DNA from 3 places in the Erwinia sp. HDF1-3R genome. Region 2 is predicted to be linked to each of the others. Evidence: predicted binding sites of a transcription regulator. Region 2 holds the regulator's gene; each other region holds the start of a gene.
What was found. Region 2 encodes LexA, which represses DNA repair genes until DNA is damaged. Its sites were predicted from a motif close to TNCTGTATGTACATACAGNA; they were not measured.
Positions count from the first base shown of each region.

Region 1 (4,893 bases), 1.6 Mb from region 2:
ATGCGCCATTTATTCCACCCGTTAGAGGATTAAAGTGAAGATTATGTCCGTTACTCCGCGTTCTTTTCATCTGATTGCCCCTTCCGGCTATTGCCTTAATCAGGATGCCGCCCATCTGGCCGTCGATCGGCTGCGTGCCCAGGGGCATCAGGTGAGCCAGACGGAGGTTATTCCCCGACGCGATCGCCGTTTTGCCGGGACTGACGAAGAGCGCCTGCAGGATGTGAACGCTCTGGCAGCGCTGGCGACGCTGCCGGATATTGTGCTGGCGGTACGCGGTGGCTATGGCGCGTCACGGCTTCTGCCCCACCTCGATTATCAGGGTCTGGCCGCACGTCTTCGGGAGCAGCCCGTAGCGCTTTGCGGCCATAGCGATTTCACCGCGATCCAGCTGGCCCTGCTGACCCACGGCGTAAAGAGCTTTAGCGGCCCGCTGCTGGCGGGTAATTTTGGTGCGGAGGTGCTCTCTGATTTCACCCTCGATCACTTCTGGCGGGCGCTGACCTCGCCAGAATTCACCCTGAGCTGGCAAACGCCACCGCAGGACGTTGACGTTAGCGGGACGGTATGGGGAGGAAATCTGGCGATGATAACCTCCCTCGTGGGCACCCCCTGGCTACCTGCCCTCTCTGACGGCATCCTGGTCATTGAAGATGTAAATGAGCATCCCTACAAGATTGAACGCATGCTGCTACAGCTGGCCCAGAGCGGCATTCTGGCCCGACAGAAAGCCATAGTGACCGGCAGTTTTACCGCTGCAAATCTGAGCGCATACGATAATGGCTACGACTTTGACAGCGTCTGGACGTTAATCCGGCAGATAACCGGCCTGCCGCTGGTTACCGGCCTCTCTTTTGGCCACGATCGCGATACCGTCACGCTACCCTTAGGCGCCCACGGCAATTTGAAAGTAGAAGGTAACCAGGCTTCGTTAAGGTTATCAGGGCACCCTACGCTGCGTTAACTTCCCGGAGCCCCTATGAAGCAGTTATATGAGGACCTCTGGGTTTCCACGCCGGAGTTGTCGGCCTGTGAGACAGAATCAGAGTGGATGATGCATGGGTTTCTGTTGCAGCATGAGCGAGGCAACATGCTGATCTCCCGCGTTGAGAATGCTGACGATCACCAGACGATTGCCGGGCTTGGCGGGATAATCCGTCATTATCTGAGTGGCTGGCAGGAGGCCGGCCCCGGTGCGCGACAGCTGCAACAGCGGTTTAATTCCGCCCTCTACTGCCATACCCGGGCGCTCGGTCCAGTAAGCGCCTTTGTTGAAGCCGATGATACCTTCAACCTGGCAGAGGTACACTGCGGCAGCTTCCACCTGGTTCCGACGCCGGGCCATACGCCAGGCAGTACCACCTATCTTTATGCCTCCCCCTTCGGCAAAACCTATCTGTTTGTCGGGGGCACGCTGGTACGGGATGGCAATCGCTGGGTGACGCTGCAGTTACCCGAGAGTAACGAGGCCGATTTGCATAAATCGCTGGAGTTCTACCGGGCGCTGCGGCCAGACGTGGTGTTGATGAGCGTGACACGGGGTCATCCGGGCTGGTGCGAGGTGACCGTACGTGAGTGGCTGGCACTGCTGGATGAAGCCGAGCACCAGCCGCGGGATTGTCGCCAGCGGGTTATCGAGTAGCCGGGCAGGTTTTTTAACTGACTGAGGGGTCAGGATTCTACGTTTCCGGTCGCATCGGTGCGCTGCAGGGTGACTGCACCGTTCTCCCGTTCACTGCTGCGGCTGCAGGGCACCAGCTTTTTGGCCCCTTCGAAGGAGAAAAATGTCTCCTGATCCGCTTTATTAACGATCATCTGATCGCCGTTTCGAAACAGCACAATCGACACCCGCGTACCGCTGTCGGTGCTCGACTGCTGCTGCCCTGCGGCAATCTGGAAATGATTACCCGGCCACATCAGGGTAGTCAGGCCGTATTGTGCTTCGGTGACGGTCATGGTCTGACGACCAGGGCAGGTAATTTGAAACTCAGCGTTCATCGGTTGGGCATCTGGCGTGGCCCGCGCCGCAAAGGTGGCACTGACCAGCAGACAGCCCGCGGCGAAAATGCGAAACATGAGCAGCGTTCTCCGGAAATTTTCTCACTTAACGCAAATACTATGAGGGAAAAGTCCGTCACATGACACTGTCACCTTCGTGAAAAGGGACAAACCAGGAGTGTTCCTGGTTTGTCCGCACCCTCTACTTGTCCAGCGCGCTCATCTCTTTGATATCAGCCTGATTTACCGCCTGCTGCTTGCCGTTTTCATCGGTGTACAGCACCATACCGGTCGCTTTATCGACCTGCGGTTTACCCTGTACCACCAGCGTGCGCCCGTCGTTCATATGCAGAATATGATTGTTCGTACAGCCTGCAAGCAGCGTGCCGGCCATCAGAACGCTGGCCATTAACAGCATTTTTTTCATTTTTCATTTCCTGTTTATGCGTTATCCCGCCTGTATCATAATTTGATTGAAGGATGGTTAAAATAACTGTATTTTTATACAGCACAGTTAACCAGGATAAGTACATGTTTGTTGAACTGATTTACGATAAGCGCAACGTAGCGGGTTTACCTAATGCTCAACAGATGATTCTGGACGAGCTTGAAAAACGCATTCAGCGGGTTTTTCCGGAGGCGGACGTCCGGGTCAAGCCGATGCAGGCGAACAGCGTGAAAACCGATGCCAGCAAAAGCGATAAGGCCGTCATGATGAGAGTCATTGAAGAGATGTTTGAAGAAGCCGATCAGTGGCTGGTAACAGGCGAATATTAACGAGCAGAAGAGGTGCGCGACGACAGCTAACTGACCCGGCCTGCCCTTCAGCATGCAGCAGCCCGGTTACCTGATTTCATTGAGTGCAGTGAGTCTTAGCACTCCGCTCAGCGCGGTTGGTCTTTGTTACGCTCAGCGATTTCCGCATAGATCAGGTCATAGACTTTTGCCGCATGGGCCGAGCTGTCACGAAGCATCTGAATCGCATCCTCTAAGGTATGCGGTTCCATCTGGCCGACAATACGCCATCCCAGCGCGATATTTTTTGCCTCTTCCAGCCGATCGGGGTGGTTTTCAACAGACGCAGCTTCTGACACATCATTCTCCTGATTTAAGTAATGGTCCTATTTTACGACCCTTTTCATCTGGCTCAACCCCTGATTTATTCTAATGGCCAGGCTGCCACTTTTATAAACGCCTCTGGCAGAAAAACCACACAATTTCCCCCTGAAACAGAAATTTCGTCCACTAAAAACGGATTATTCCTGGAGGGTGATTCCGTACTATTTCACTCTTCTGCTATGTTCGCCAACACTTTTTGCGCACCGCGGCTTTATTTGCTGCAAAAAAAAACCGCCCTGGAGGGGCGGTTAGGTTCAGGCTGTAGCACTCAGTTATAGTAAGGGAACTTACGATCGGTACCGTTAATGTTGAGCGTAATGTAACCGCCCGGTGCGGTGCTGGCAGGTACCGCAGCATCCGCAGTCGCTAAGGTCACTACGCCATTTTCATTAGCCCCTATCCCCGCTAAACCATTATGCAGGCTGAGTCTTGCACTGGGGGTCACGGTACCCAACGTAGTGAGATCGGTCACCTCACTCAGGTCCGGGGTAAACAAGGAGCATTCACCGGAATCAAACCGCGTGGGGCCGGTGGAACGAAGATTAAACATGGTATCCCCGCTGCCGGCTTTGAGTTTTACCCATACCTCAACGATGTTTTCATAGCTGCGCTTATATTTGACATCAATCACCGACGTCGAGCCGCGATGAAACATATCCGCCCAGACTGAACTGACGCATCGCTGGAGGTTCAGCCAGGTCACCCCGGATGAAACAGCCTGCACCGGACTGGCTGCCGTGCCCGCCGGGTTAGTATTCGTCAGTTTACCCACGAACTCCAGCGTCCACTGCTGATTGACTTTCGGGAAGACGAATTTGCCAATGCGGAACCATTTATCACTGTCCGAAATATTATTCAGCCGGTAGCCGCTGTACCAGCCGGCCTTCATGGAGCCGGTCATCGTGGTGCCAAAGTTCTCCTCCCGGCGCCAGCCGGATTCGTAGCCTGACAGCCAGCGGTCGCTGGTGGTATCCATGCTGACCTTTGCACCCGCCTGCAAATTAAGCTGACGAAACTGCACCCGACTGTTGTTCATTAACAGCGGATTAGCGCAATCCTCCACGCTTAATGCATCGACAATCCACTGCCCGTTAGTGAGATCGCCGGGGAACCGCGTATGCTCAATCCAGACGTTGTGAATGATCCCCTGGGTCATGCGTGGCATATACAGGGTGGCATCACCATAGCCGGTCTGGAAGTTGGCATTACTCAGCTCAATTGCCGTTGCGTGATCCCAGACGCCATTCGGCGAGTTAGACCAACCCACTTCAAAAACCCGCGCATAGGTATTCTGGCTGTAGATTTGATCAAAGCGGGTATCCAGGGTGTCCAGCAGCTTGATGACGGTGCCGCCGTTATACTGCACGCGAAAGCAGCGGATATGCACGAACTCGCCCTCGATAGTGGTGTTTTCAAAAAATGGCTGCACGTTGGAGAGCATATCGGCGGTAATGGCCCCGCTGGTAGCGGTGATATCCGCGCTGGCCTGCCCGTTCCAGCTGATACCGCGAATAACGGTGCGCCGGGCATTGACTTTAAACACCGTATTGATCGACTTATCAGAGATAATTACCGTGCCCGGAGACACGCCGTAAGGGCTGTCGTCACCATAAAGCGCAAAATAAGGTATTTCGCTGGCCGAAAGGTCGATGGGCGAAATCAAAAATTTCCCCGGCGGAAAACGCACGCCAATATCTTTTGCGTTGATATCGTAGCTCTGCGACCAGCTAAACATCCGCCTGAAGGCGTCGCCGTCATCGGTTACGCCGTCGCCGC
Region 1 covers NZ_CP155071.1:2,056,990-2,061,882, reverse strand. The annotation lists gene ldcA (muramoyltetrapeptide carboxypeptidase) at 44-964, shown strand; gene AAGR22_RS09485 (MBL fold metallo-hydrolase) at 980-1,642, shown strand; gene AAGR22_RS09480 (hypothetical protein) at 1,672-2,076, opposite strand; gene AAGR22_RS09475 (YgdI/YgdR family lipoprotein) at 2,201-2,425, opposite strand; gene AAGR22_RS09470 (DinI-like family protein) at 2,530-2,775, shown strand; gene AAGR22_RS09465 (hypothetical protein) at 2,883-3,092, opposite strand; gene AAGR22_RS09460 (amylovoran biosynthesis protein AmsF) at 3,386-4,893, opposite strand, start outside.
Region 1: a site for LexA is predicted at 2,490-2,509, ahead of AAGR22_RS09470 (DinI-like family protein). Genes of this name have one in related genera too.

Region 2 (4,893 bases):
AGCGCGACCCATCCCGCCTGACGGCATGCAGCGTGCCATACCAGCAGCAGCCTCTGCCTGTCGCGCGCGCCAAAGGCCTCGCCCGAGCAGGCTTCAACGGCATAAGCAAACCCATCCAGCGCGTAAGCCGTAAAGGTCAGGAACATCAGCAGTACGGCATTGACCGCGACGATGTCGCCCCCCAGCCGTGCGCCCAGTACTGTTAACGAAAGGAAGCAGAGTTGAAGCAGCAGAGAACGCAGCATGATATCCCGGCTAAGCCTGAACAAACGTCCAGGCCCGCCCCGCCATGCGCTTTTTAGCAGCGCCGTCGGAATGCCACGCATCTTCATTACGCGCCAGACGAGCAGCAACCCGACGGCCAGCGAACAGTATTCCGCGATAACCGTAGCCGTAGCCGCCCCCTGGACACCCCACTTCAGCCCGATCACCAGCCAGAGATCGAGCAAAATATTCACCAGATTGCCCACAACCAGCAGGATGACGGGCGCGCGGGCATACTGAACGCCAAGCAGCCACCCCAGCAGCACGAGGTTCGCCAGCGTGGCAGGCGCGCTGAGCCAGCGGATATGCATAAACAGTGATGCCTGGTACTGCACGTCAGGATCGCCGCCGACCAGCGTCAGCGCCAGATGCGTAAGAGGGGATTGCAACGCGATAAAAGCCAGTCCGGCCGCCAGCGCAATGCAGAGAGGCTGCATAAGCGCGCGTGCAAGCTCGGCGTTGTCGCCGGCACCGAAAGCCTGAGCGGTCAGTCCGGTGGTGCTCATACGCAGAAAAAGCAGCAGCATAAACAGGAAGCTGGTGATGGTGGTGCCGATCGCGACGCCCGCAAGATAGACAGGCTTATCGAGGTGGCCAATGACAGCGGTATCGACCAGCCCCAGCAGCGGCACGGTAATATTTGAGAGGATCATCGGCAGCGCAAGCCGCCAGAGGCTTTTGTCAGCAGCGTTTAAAAATCGCATCGGTATCCACTGCGCGACGGGTGTCTGCGCAAGTCACTGTCATACACATCGTCTGCTGAGTGGTAGCCAACGATAAACTGACGCGCTGGCGAGGCGGCGCGTCAGTTAACAGTCAGTTAGAACGGATAAAACGGTTATCAAACCCAGTTACCGTTACGGATCACACCCACGGCAAGACCTTCAATCGACAGGGTCTGCTGGCGAAGATCGACGACGATCGGCTCGAAATCGCTGTTTTCAGGCAGAAGATGGACCGTATTGCCCTGCTTTTTCAGCCGTTTGACGGTAACTTCATCATCAATACGTGCAACCACAACCTGGCCGTTACGCACTTCCTGGGTTTTGTGAACCGCCAGAAGATCGCCATCCATAATGCCAATATCTTTCATCGACATGCCGCTCACGCGCAGCAGGAAGTCGGCGCTGGGTTTAAACAAACCTGGGTCAACCTTGTAGTGGCCTTCGATATGTTCCTGGGCCAGCAGCGGCTCACCGGCGGCGACGCGGCCAATCAGCGGCAGGCCTTCTTCGTCTTCCATCATCAGTCGAATGCCGCGCGAGGCACCGGACACAATCTCAATTACGCCTTTACGTGCCAGTGCCTTGAGATGTTCTTCCGCCGCATTTGGCGAGCGGAAGCCAAGCTGAGCGGCAATTTCTGCCCGCGTTGGCGGCATGCCGGTCTGGTTAATATGGGCGCGTATCAGGTCATAAACCTGTTGCTGTCTTACCGTTAGTGCTTTCATCCCGCCCCCTGGTTGTTTATACAGTCGACTGTGAGTATATACAGGTATTTGCGCGTTGAAAACCTAAAGATGGACAAAAAACAGCAGTTTGTCTGATTCTGGAACGTCTATCGCATATGTGGCACTAACAACATCAGCCAGGTGGTCATCGCCATAAGAATAGTCAGCAGCACTGCCGCTGAACCCATATCCTTTGCGCGGCCTGCCAGCGGGTGCCGCTCACTGCCGATGCGGTCCACTATCGCTTCTATGGCGCTGTTAAGCAGTTCAACCACGACTACCAGCACCACCGAACCGATCAGCAGCACCCGGGTTATCGGCGTCACGTCCAGCCAGCAGGCCAGCACGATGGCGACAAGCGCCACAATGGCTTCCTGACGAAAAGCCGCCTCGTTCTGCCATGCCGCACGCAGTCCCTGCCACGAATAACCTGCGGCCTTGATAATTCTGGTCAATCCGGTGACGTTATTTGTCATAATGAGGGAACCCTTTGAACTGTTTAACGTCAATGTCTGAGTGGCGCACATTTTGCAACACCACAGATCTCACTGGCGCTTTCTGGTATGCTTGCCGCGCTTTGCTAACAAGAGGCTTCATGTTGTCTATGTCAGGTTGGCGTAATTTATATTATAACCTATTGAATTTACCGGTTAAATTCTTACTAAAGAGTAAGGCGATCCCCGCCGAGCCGGTCGCTGAACTGGGGCTTGATACGTCGCGCCCTATTATGTATGTGCTGCCTTACGATTCAAAGGCCGATCTGCTCGCGCTACGTGAACAGTGTCGCAAACAGGATCTCCCCGATCCCTTAGATCCGCTGGAAATCGATGGGACAGTGCTGCCCCGCCATGTCTTTATTCATGACGGTCCGCGCGTATTCCCCTATTTTGTGCCGAATATTGAATCGGTGAAGCTGTTTCACGAATATCTGGATCTGCACCGCAGCAACCCGCTGCTGGACGTGCAGATGGTCCCGGTATCGGTGATGTTTGGCCGCGCCCCTGGCCGTGAGGTTCAGGGCGAGAGTCAGCCCCATCTTCGCGTGCTTAACGGCATTCAAAAGTTCTTCGCCGTACTGTGGCTGGGCCGTGACAGCTTCGTGCGCTTTTCGCCGATGCTCTCTCTGCGGCGCATGGCAACGGAGCACGGCACCGATAAAACCATTGCTCAGAAGCTGGCTCGCGTGGCGCGCATGCATTTCGCCCGCCAGCGCCTGGCCGCCGTTGGGCCGCGCCTGCCCGTTCGCCAGGACCTGTTCAACAGGCTTCTGCAGTCCAGGGCGATTGCTAAAGCAGTAGAGGACGAAGCGCGCAGCAAAAAAATCCCCTTTGAAAAGGCTCAGCAGAATGCCGTTGAGCTGATGGAGGAGATTGCCGCCGACTTCTCTTATGAAGCGATACGCCTGACCGACCGCATTATGGGCTGGACGTGGAGCAAGCTTTATCAGGGTATTAACGTTAACGGCGGCGAGCGCGTACGCCAGCTGGCACAGGATGGACACGAGATAGTCTATGTTCCCTGCCATCGCAGCCATATGGACTATCTGCTGCTCTCCTACGTGCTCTATCATCAGGGGCTGGTACCGCCGCACATTGCTGCCGGGATCAATCTGAACTTCTGGCCTGCCGGGCCGATATTCCGCCGCCTGGGCGCGTTCTTTATCCGCCGTACCTTTAAGGGCAACAAACTCTACTCCACGGTATTCCGCGAGTATCTGGGCGAGCTGTTCACCCGCGGCTACTCGGTCGAGTATTTCGTTGAGGGCGGACGTTCGCGTACTGGTCGCCTTCTTGATCCGAAAACCGGCACGCTGTCGATGACCATTCAGGCCATGCTGCGCGGCGGCAACCGTCCAATAACGCTGGTGCCGATCTATATCGGCTATGAACACGTTATGGAGGTGGGCACCTATGCGAAGGAACTGCGTGGCGCGACCAAAGAGAAAGAGGGCTTTTTACAGATGGTGCGCGGGTTACGCAAGCTGCGCAACCTGGGCCAGGGTTACGTCAACTTTGGCGAGCCGCTGCCGCTGGTCACTTATCTGAATCAGCGCGTCCCGGAATGGCGCGACGCCATCGATCCTATCGAAGCGCAGCGTCCCGCCTGGCTCACTCCCGCGGTTAACGACATCGCCTCGCAGGTGATGATGCGTATAAACAACGCCGGAGCGGCTAACGCCATGAACCTCTGCGTCACCGCCCTGCTGGCCTCGCGCCAGCGCTCGATGACGCGTGAACAGCTGATTGCACAGCTCGAGTGCTACGTACAGCTACTGCGCAACGTGCCCTACTCACCCGATGCCACGGTGCCGGATATGACCCCGGAAGCGCTGCTTGATCATGCGCTGGGCATGAACAAGTTTGAAATCGAGCAGGATAATATTGGCGAGATCATCATTCTGCCGCGCGAGCAGGCGGTGCTGATGACCTATTACCGCAACAATATTCACCATATGCTGGTCATGCCGTCGCTTATCGCCGTCCTGGTCATGCAGCATCGCGAGCTTACCCGAGCCGAACTGCTGCGCCAGATAAGCGTTATCTATCCGATGCTTAAAAGCGAGCTGTTCCTGCACTGGAATAAGGAAGATCTGCCGACGGTGCTTAATGGACTGGTCAGCGAAATGGCCCGCCAGGGCCTGCTCACCGCTGATGAAGAGAGTCTGCGCCTCAGCCCGGCCCGCTTCCGCACCCTGCAGCTGCTGGCGGCGGGCGTTCGCGAAACGCTACAGCGCTACGCCATCACCTTCTCCATCCTCAGCGCCAACCCGTCAATCAACCGGGGTACGCTGGAGAAAGAGAGCCGGACCATGGCTCAGCGCCTGTCTGTACTGCACGGCATTAACGCGCCGGAGTTTTTTGATAAGGCGGTCTTCTCCACGCTGGTGCTGACGTTACGTGATCAAGGCTATATCAGCGATACCGGCGATGCCCATGTAGAGCAGACGCAGCGGGTCTATCATCTGCTGGCCGAGCTGATTACGCAGGAAGTGAGAATGACCATCGAGAGCGCGGCGGTACACGAGTAACCTGTCGCATAACTGATAATCAGGGCGATGAGGGATCATCGCCCTGAGCAGGCTCTGGTTCTGGCTCAATAATCCCGTGAGCTATCATCGCCTGCGCGATGGTACCCTGCCAGTGCCGGGCCGTTTCCTGAGGGGGCGTATTTCGCAGCCT
Region 2 covers NZ_CP155071.1:422,923-427,815, reverse strand. The annotation lists gene dinF (MATE family efflux transporter DinF) at 1-968, opposite strand, end outside; gene lexA (transcriptional repressor LexA) at 1,106-1,714, opposite strand; gene AAGR22_RS01870 (diacylglycerol kinase) at 1,822-2,190, opposite strand; gene plsB (glycerol-3-phosphate 1-O-acyltransferase PlsB) at 2,319-4,742, shown strand; gene AAGR22_RS01860 (hypothetical protein) at 4,762-4,893, opposite strand, start outside.

Region 3 (4,893 bases), 2.3 Mb from region 2:
TGCTGCGGCTGCCAGGACTCACGGTAGTCGCCGTCTTCCTGACGGTGGCCAATGGGGGCGCAAAAATGGATGCCGTCAACCGCGCTCACGGTCAAAAGGGTGATTTCAAAATCGAACTTAACCACGCCCTCCACGATGACGCGTCCGGCACCCGCCCGTCCACCCTGTTGAGCATACTGCCAGGCAGCGCTCAATTGTGAGGCATCGCGGATAAAACTCTGACCTTTACCCGATGAGCTCATTACCGGCTTAATGATGCACGGGAAGCCAATTTCATCGGCGGCCTGCAAAAAAGCGGCTTCACTGTCGGCAAAACGATAGGAAGAGGTGGGTAAGCTGAGCTCTTCCGCAGCCAGGCGACGAATACCTTCACGATTCATCGTCAGACGCGCCGCGCGGGCGGTTGGCACCACATGCTGACCCTGTTTCTCCAGCTCAACCAGCATATCCGTGGCGATGGCTTCAATTTCCGGCACGATATAGTCAGGGCGCTCCAGCGCAACGAGTGATTTTAGCGCCTCGCCGTCCAGCATATTGATCACATGGCTACGATGGGCCACGTGCATTGCGGGCGCATCGGCATAGCGATCGACGGCAATCACCTCGACGCCAAGACGCTGGCATTCCAGCGCGACTTCCTTACCCAGTTCACCTGATCCTAACAGCATTACGCGGGTTGCGGCAGGGCGCAGCGCGGTTCCGAGAGTGGTCATAGTTGCTACCTGATTGGAGGAAAAAAACGCGCGCAGTATAAACGAAAACGTTTGCGTATTCATCTGCTTTTCCGGGCTTGAGCTAAAAAAAGCCTGCTGCTATACTGTATAAAAATACAGTTAAATGAGGTGAGCGGAATGGCTGTTGAGATAAAATACGTTGTCGTTAGAAAAGGTGAGGAAAAGATGACATTCGCCAGTAAAAAAGACGCGGACGCCTACGATAAAATGCTTGATATGGCTGAAGTCTTCAGCGACTGGCTGAGTGAAGGGCCGGTGGCGCTTGATGAGCAGCAGCGTGAAGCCTTTGGCCTGTTCCTGGCAGAGAACAAGGATGCCGTACAGCATATTGTGAAGACCAGCAAAATGCCGGAAGGGGCAAAAGCAGAGGCGAATCACGCTTCTGCCCGCGCAGAGGCTGATAGCGCTGACCCTGTTGAAGTGAGTGAGCAGCAGCCTACAGACGTGCAGGCATCCGCGGATGAATTGGATGAAGAAACCGCTGAGGGTGCATCCGCTAACGCGAGCAAACGTAAGTCTGCCCGTACGCCAAAAGCGGCATAACGGTCAGTCGCCCCAGCGGCAGGCCGGGGCGAATAATCATACGAGGTCGTGCGGCGAACCAACCGGCATAGGAAGGGGTTTGCAGCCGTTATGCTACCCTAAGCGGTTACGCGACCCGCCGGGCTGAGCGGGTTTTACTGGCCCCGCTGGGCAATACAGCGTTTCAGGGCGTGCATCGCCTCTTTCGCAACTTCATCAGGAGCCTGCTGGTGGTAGCTGTCGTTAAAGACCTCCAGTCCAAGCGGGCCTGCATAACCCTGAGTTTCCAGGTAGTCCAGCAGCGTGTAGAGCGGGAAATTTCCCTGGCCAGGCAGCAGTCGGCTGTGGCGGGCGGTATCTATCAGCTGGTCCTGCCCGGGTAGGGTGCTAAGATCTGAAAGCTGGACGAGGAAAATCTTTTCCATCGGGATCCCCGCAAGATCGGCAATGGTACGGTTGCGGGCAAAGATATGAAACGCATCGACGACCAGCCCGAGGTTGGGCGCATTGATTCGCTGCACCATCTGCCATGCCTGAACGGTGGTATTGATATGCGTGCTCCACGCCATCGCTTCAAACGCCACGCGCAGCCCACGTTTATCTGCCTCCTTCACCAGCCAGCGCAGGTCATCTTCTTCCCGATGGGCCACGCAGGCATGATGCGTAGATGCCGGGGTGAGTAGCGTGGTTGCGCCCAGGCTTACGGCCGTATCCAGCATCTTAAGGGCCAGCTTACGCTTATCTTCACGCTCGCCATCCGGCGCACCGTCAAAATCCAGCAGCACCTGGTAATCCGTCAGAGAAAGTTTTTGTTCCCGGGTAAACGTCCCTACGTCCTGTGCATTGCCTTTCGCGTTTTCCACGTCCTGACGCCAAAGCTCAACCTGCTGAAAGCCAGCTTTAGACGCAGCAATCAGCTTCTCTTCAGGCGTGCCACCCAGCAAAACGGTGTTGATAAACAGTGGGTTATTACTAAAGCGCATATCTGCTCCCTTTTAAAAATGTGCAGTAAAATCTGCGGGCCGTCGTCAGGCCTCACATCTGCCTGATATCGCCCTGGCGAGGGTCTGAGGTTGCTGGCAGAGTAATGAGTATAGTCATCGCTTCAGAACGTGCTTCAGATCACACTTTATCGTTACCTGGCATTCATCGCAGCAACATGCCACCCTTAGTGCATATGTTTTAGTGAGCGGGACAGATGTGATGAAAACACCACCGATAGCCAGAAAAAAACCTTTCGAGATGACGCTGCATGGCGATACGCGAACAGATAATTATTACTGGCTGCGCGATGACCAGCGTGACGATCCCGACGTGCTGGACTATCTTCATGCCGAAAATGATTACGGCAGGGCGGTGATGCAGTCGCAGCAGGCGCTTCAGGACCGGCTGTTAAAAGAAATTGTCGATCGCATTCCACAGCGCGATCGCTCGGTGCCCTATATCAAAAACGGCTACCGCTACCAGCGCCGCTATGAAGAGGGGAATGAGTACGCTATCTATACCCGCCAGCCTGAAAATACTGATGCGCCCGACGTATGGCAGACGTTGATAGACGGTAACCACCGCGCCGCACGCAGTGAATTTTACACGCTGGGCGGGCTGGGTATTTCTCCGGACAACACCATTATGGCGCTGGCTGAAGACTTTCTTTCCCGCCGCCAGTACGGCATTCGCTTCTGCAATCTGGAAACGGGGCACTGGTACGATGAAGTGCTGGAAAATGTGTCATCAAGCTTTGTCTGGGCCAACGACAGCACGACGCTTTACTATGTCCTGAAGGACAAGCAAACCCTGCTGCCCTGGCAGGTATGGCGACACAGGCTGGGCACCCCGCAGCAGGAAGATGAGCTGGTGTATGAAGAGAAAGATGACACGTTTTACGTCAGCGTGCATAAGACCACCTCCGAGCACTTTATCCTTATTGCGCTGAACAGTAGTACCACCAGTGAAATTCTGCTGCTGGATGCCGAATATGCGGACACCGCACCTCAGGTGTTCAGCCCGCGCCGCAAAGATCACGAATATACCCTCGACCATTATCAGCATCACTTCTATGTGCGGTCGAATCGTGAAGGAAAAAACTTCGGGCTCTACCGCACCGATCACTTCCGTGAAAATAGCTGGGAAACGCTGATCCCCGCACGCGAACACATTGTGCTGGAGGATTTCAGCCTGTTTCGCGACTGGCTGGTGGTGGAAGAGCGGCAGCGCGGCCTAACCAGCCTGCGGCAGATCGACAGGAAAAGCGGCGAGTCCTTTGGTATCGCCTATGACGATCCGGCCTATGTGACCTGGCTGGCCTACAACCCCAACCCCGAGACTAACAGGCTGCGCTACGGCTACTCCTCGATGACCACGCCAGACACCCTGTTTGAGATGGACATGGACAGCGGCGAGCGTCGGGTGCTTAAGCAGGCTGAAGTGAAAGGGTTCGATGCCAGCCACTATAAAAGCGAGCACCAGTGGATCAAGGGGCGCGACGGCGTGGAGGTGCCGGTTTCGCTGGTCTACCACCGGGAGCATTTCCGTCCCGGTAAAAACCCGATGCTGGTTTATGGCTATGGCTCCTACGGCAGCAGTATGGATGCCGACTTTAGCGCCAGCCGCCTGAGCCTGCTCGATCGCGGCTTTGTGTTTGTACTGGCGCATGTTCGCGGCGGCGGCGAATTGGGGCAGCAGTGGTATGACGATGGCCGGCTACTGAATAAGTTGAATACCTTCCACGACTTTATTGATGTCACCAACGCGCTGGTGGAACGCGGCTATGGCGATCCACAAAAGCTCTATGCCATGGGCGGTAGCGCGGGTGGCCTGCTGATGGGGGCCGTTATCAATATGGTGCCGGACCGTTTCCACGGCGTTGTGGCGCAGGTCCCTTTTGTCGATGTCGTCACCACCATGCTGGACGAGTCCATTCCGCTCACCACCGGTGAATATGACGAGTGGGGCAACCCAGCGGAGGAGCAGTACTATCGCTACATATCTCAGTACAGCCCCTACGACTGCGTTAGCCGTCAGGCCTATCCGCATATGCTGGTGACCACCGGTCTGCACGACTCACAGGTTCAGTACTGGGAGCCTGCTAAATGGGTGGCGAAGCTGCGCGAGCTGAAAACGGATGACAACCTGCTGCTGCTGTGCACGGATATGGATGCCGGACACGGCGGGAAATCAGGCAGGTTCAAATCTTATGAAGGGGTGGCAATGGAGTATGCCTTTATCATTGCGCTGGCGCAGGAGACGCTCAGCGCGGGTAATGCACACTAGTCTGCTGACAACGCCCGTTCCATCGCACCGCGAAGGTCGGGCTTCAGGTCGGGGATGTTTTTCAGCATCCATTTAAGATAGCCGGGGTCGCGCTTTGCCACCTCGTCGATTTTACTGCCGCGATATTTGCCAAAAGGGAAGGTGCTGCTGGAGCCGCGAACGTTCATCCGGCGAACCAGTTCCGCCTCATCCCAGCCGGAAAAATCCATGATGCGGATCAGCAGTGCCGCCGTTACATAGCAGTCATACAGCGCCCGGTGGGCATGCAGGCCCGGCGGCGTCTCCACCTCCAGCTGCAACGATTCGCGCAGTGCCTGATTACCATACTTACGCCCCGGCCACAGGCCGCGTGCCAGCGTCATGGTGC
Region 3 covers NZ_CP155071.1:2,730,226-2,735,118, reverse strand. The annotation lists gene purT (formate-dependent phosphoribosylglycinamide formyltransferase) at 1-713, opposite strand, end outside; gene AAGR22_RS12530 (YebG family protein) at 852-1,277, shown strand; gene AAGR22_RS12525 (sugar phosphate isomerase/epimerase family protein) at 1,412-2,239, opposite strand; gene AAGR22_RS12520 (prolyl oligopeptidase family serine peptidase) at 2,460-4,526, shown strand; gene exoX (exodeoxyribonuclease X) at 4,523-4,893, opposite strand, start outside.
Region 3: a site for LexA is predicted at 816-835, ahead of AAGR22_RS12530 (YebG family protein). Genes of this name have one in related genera too.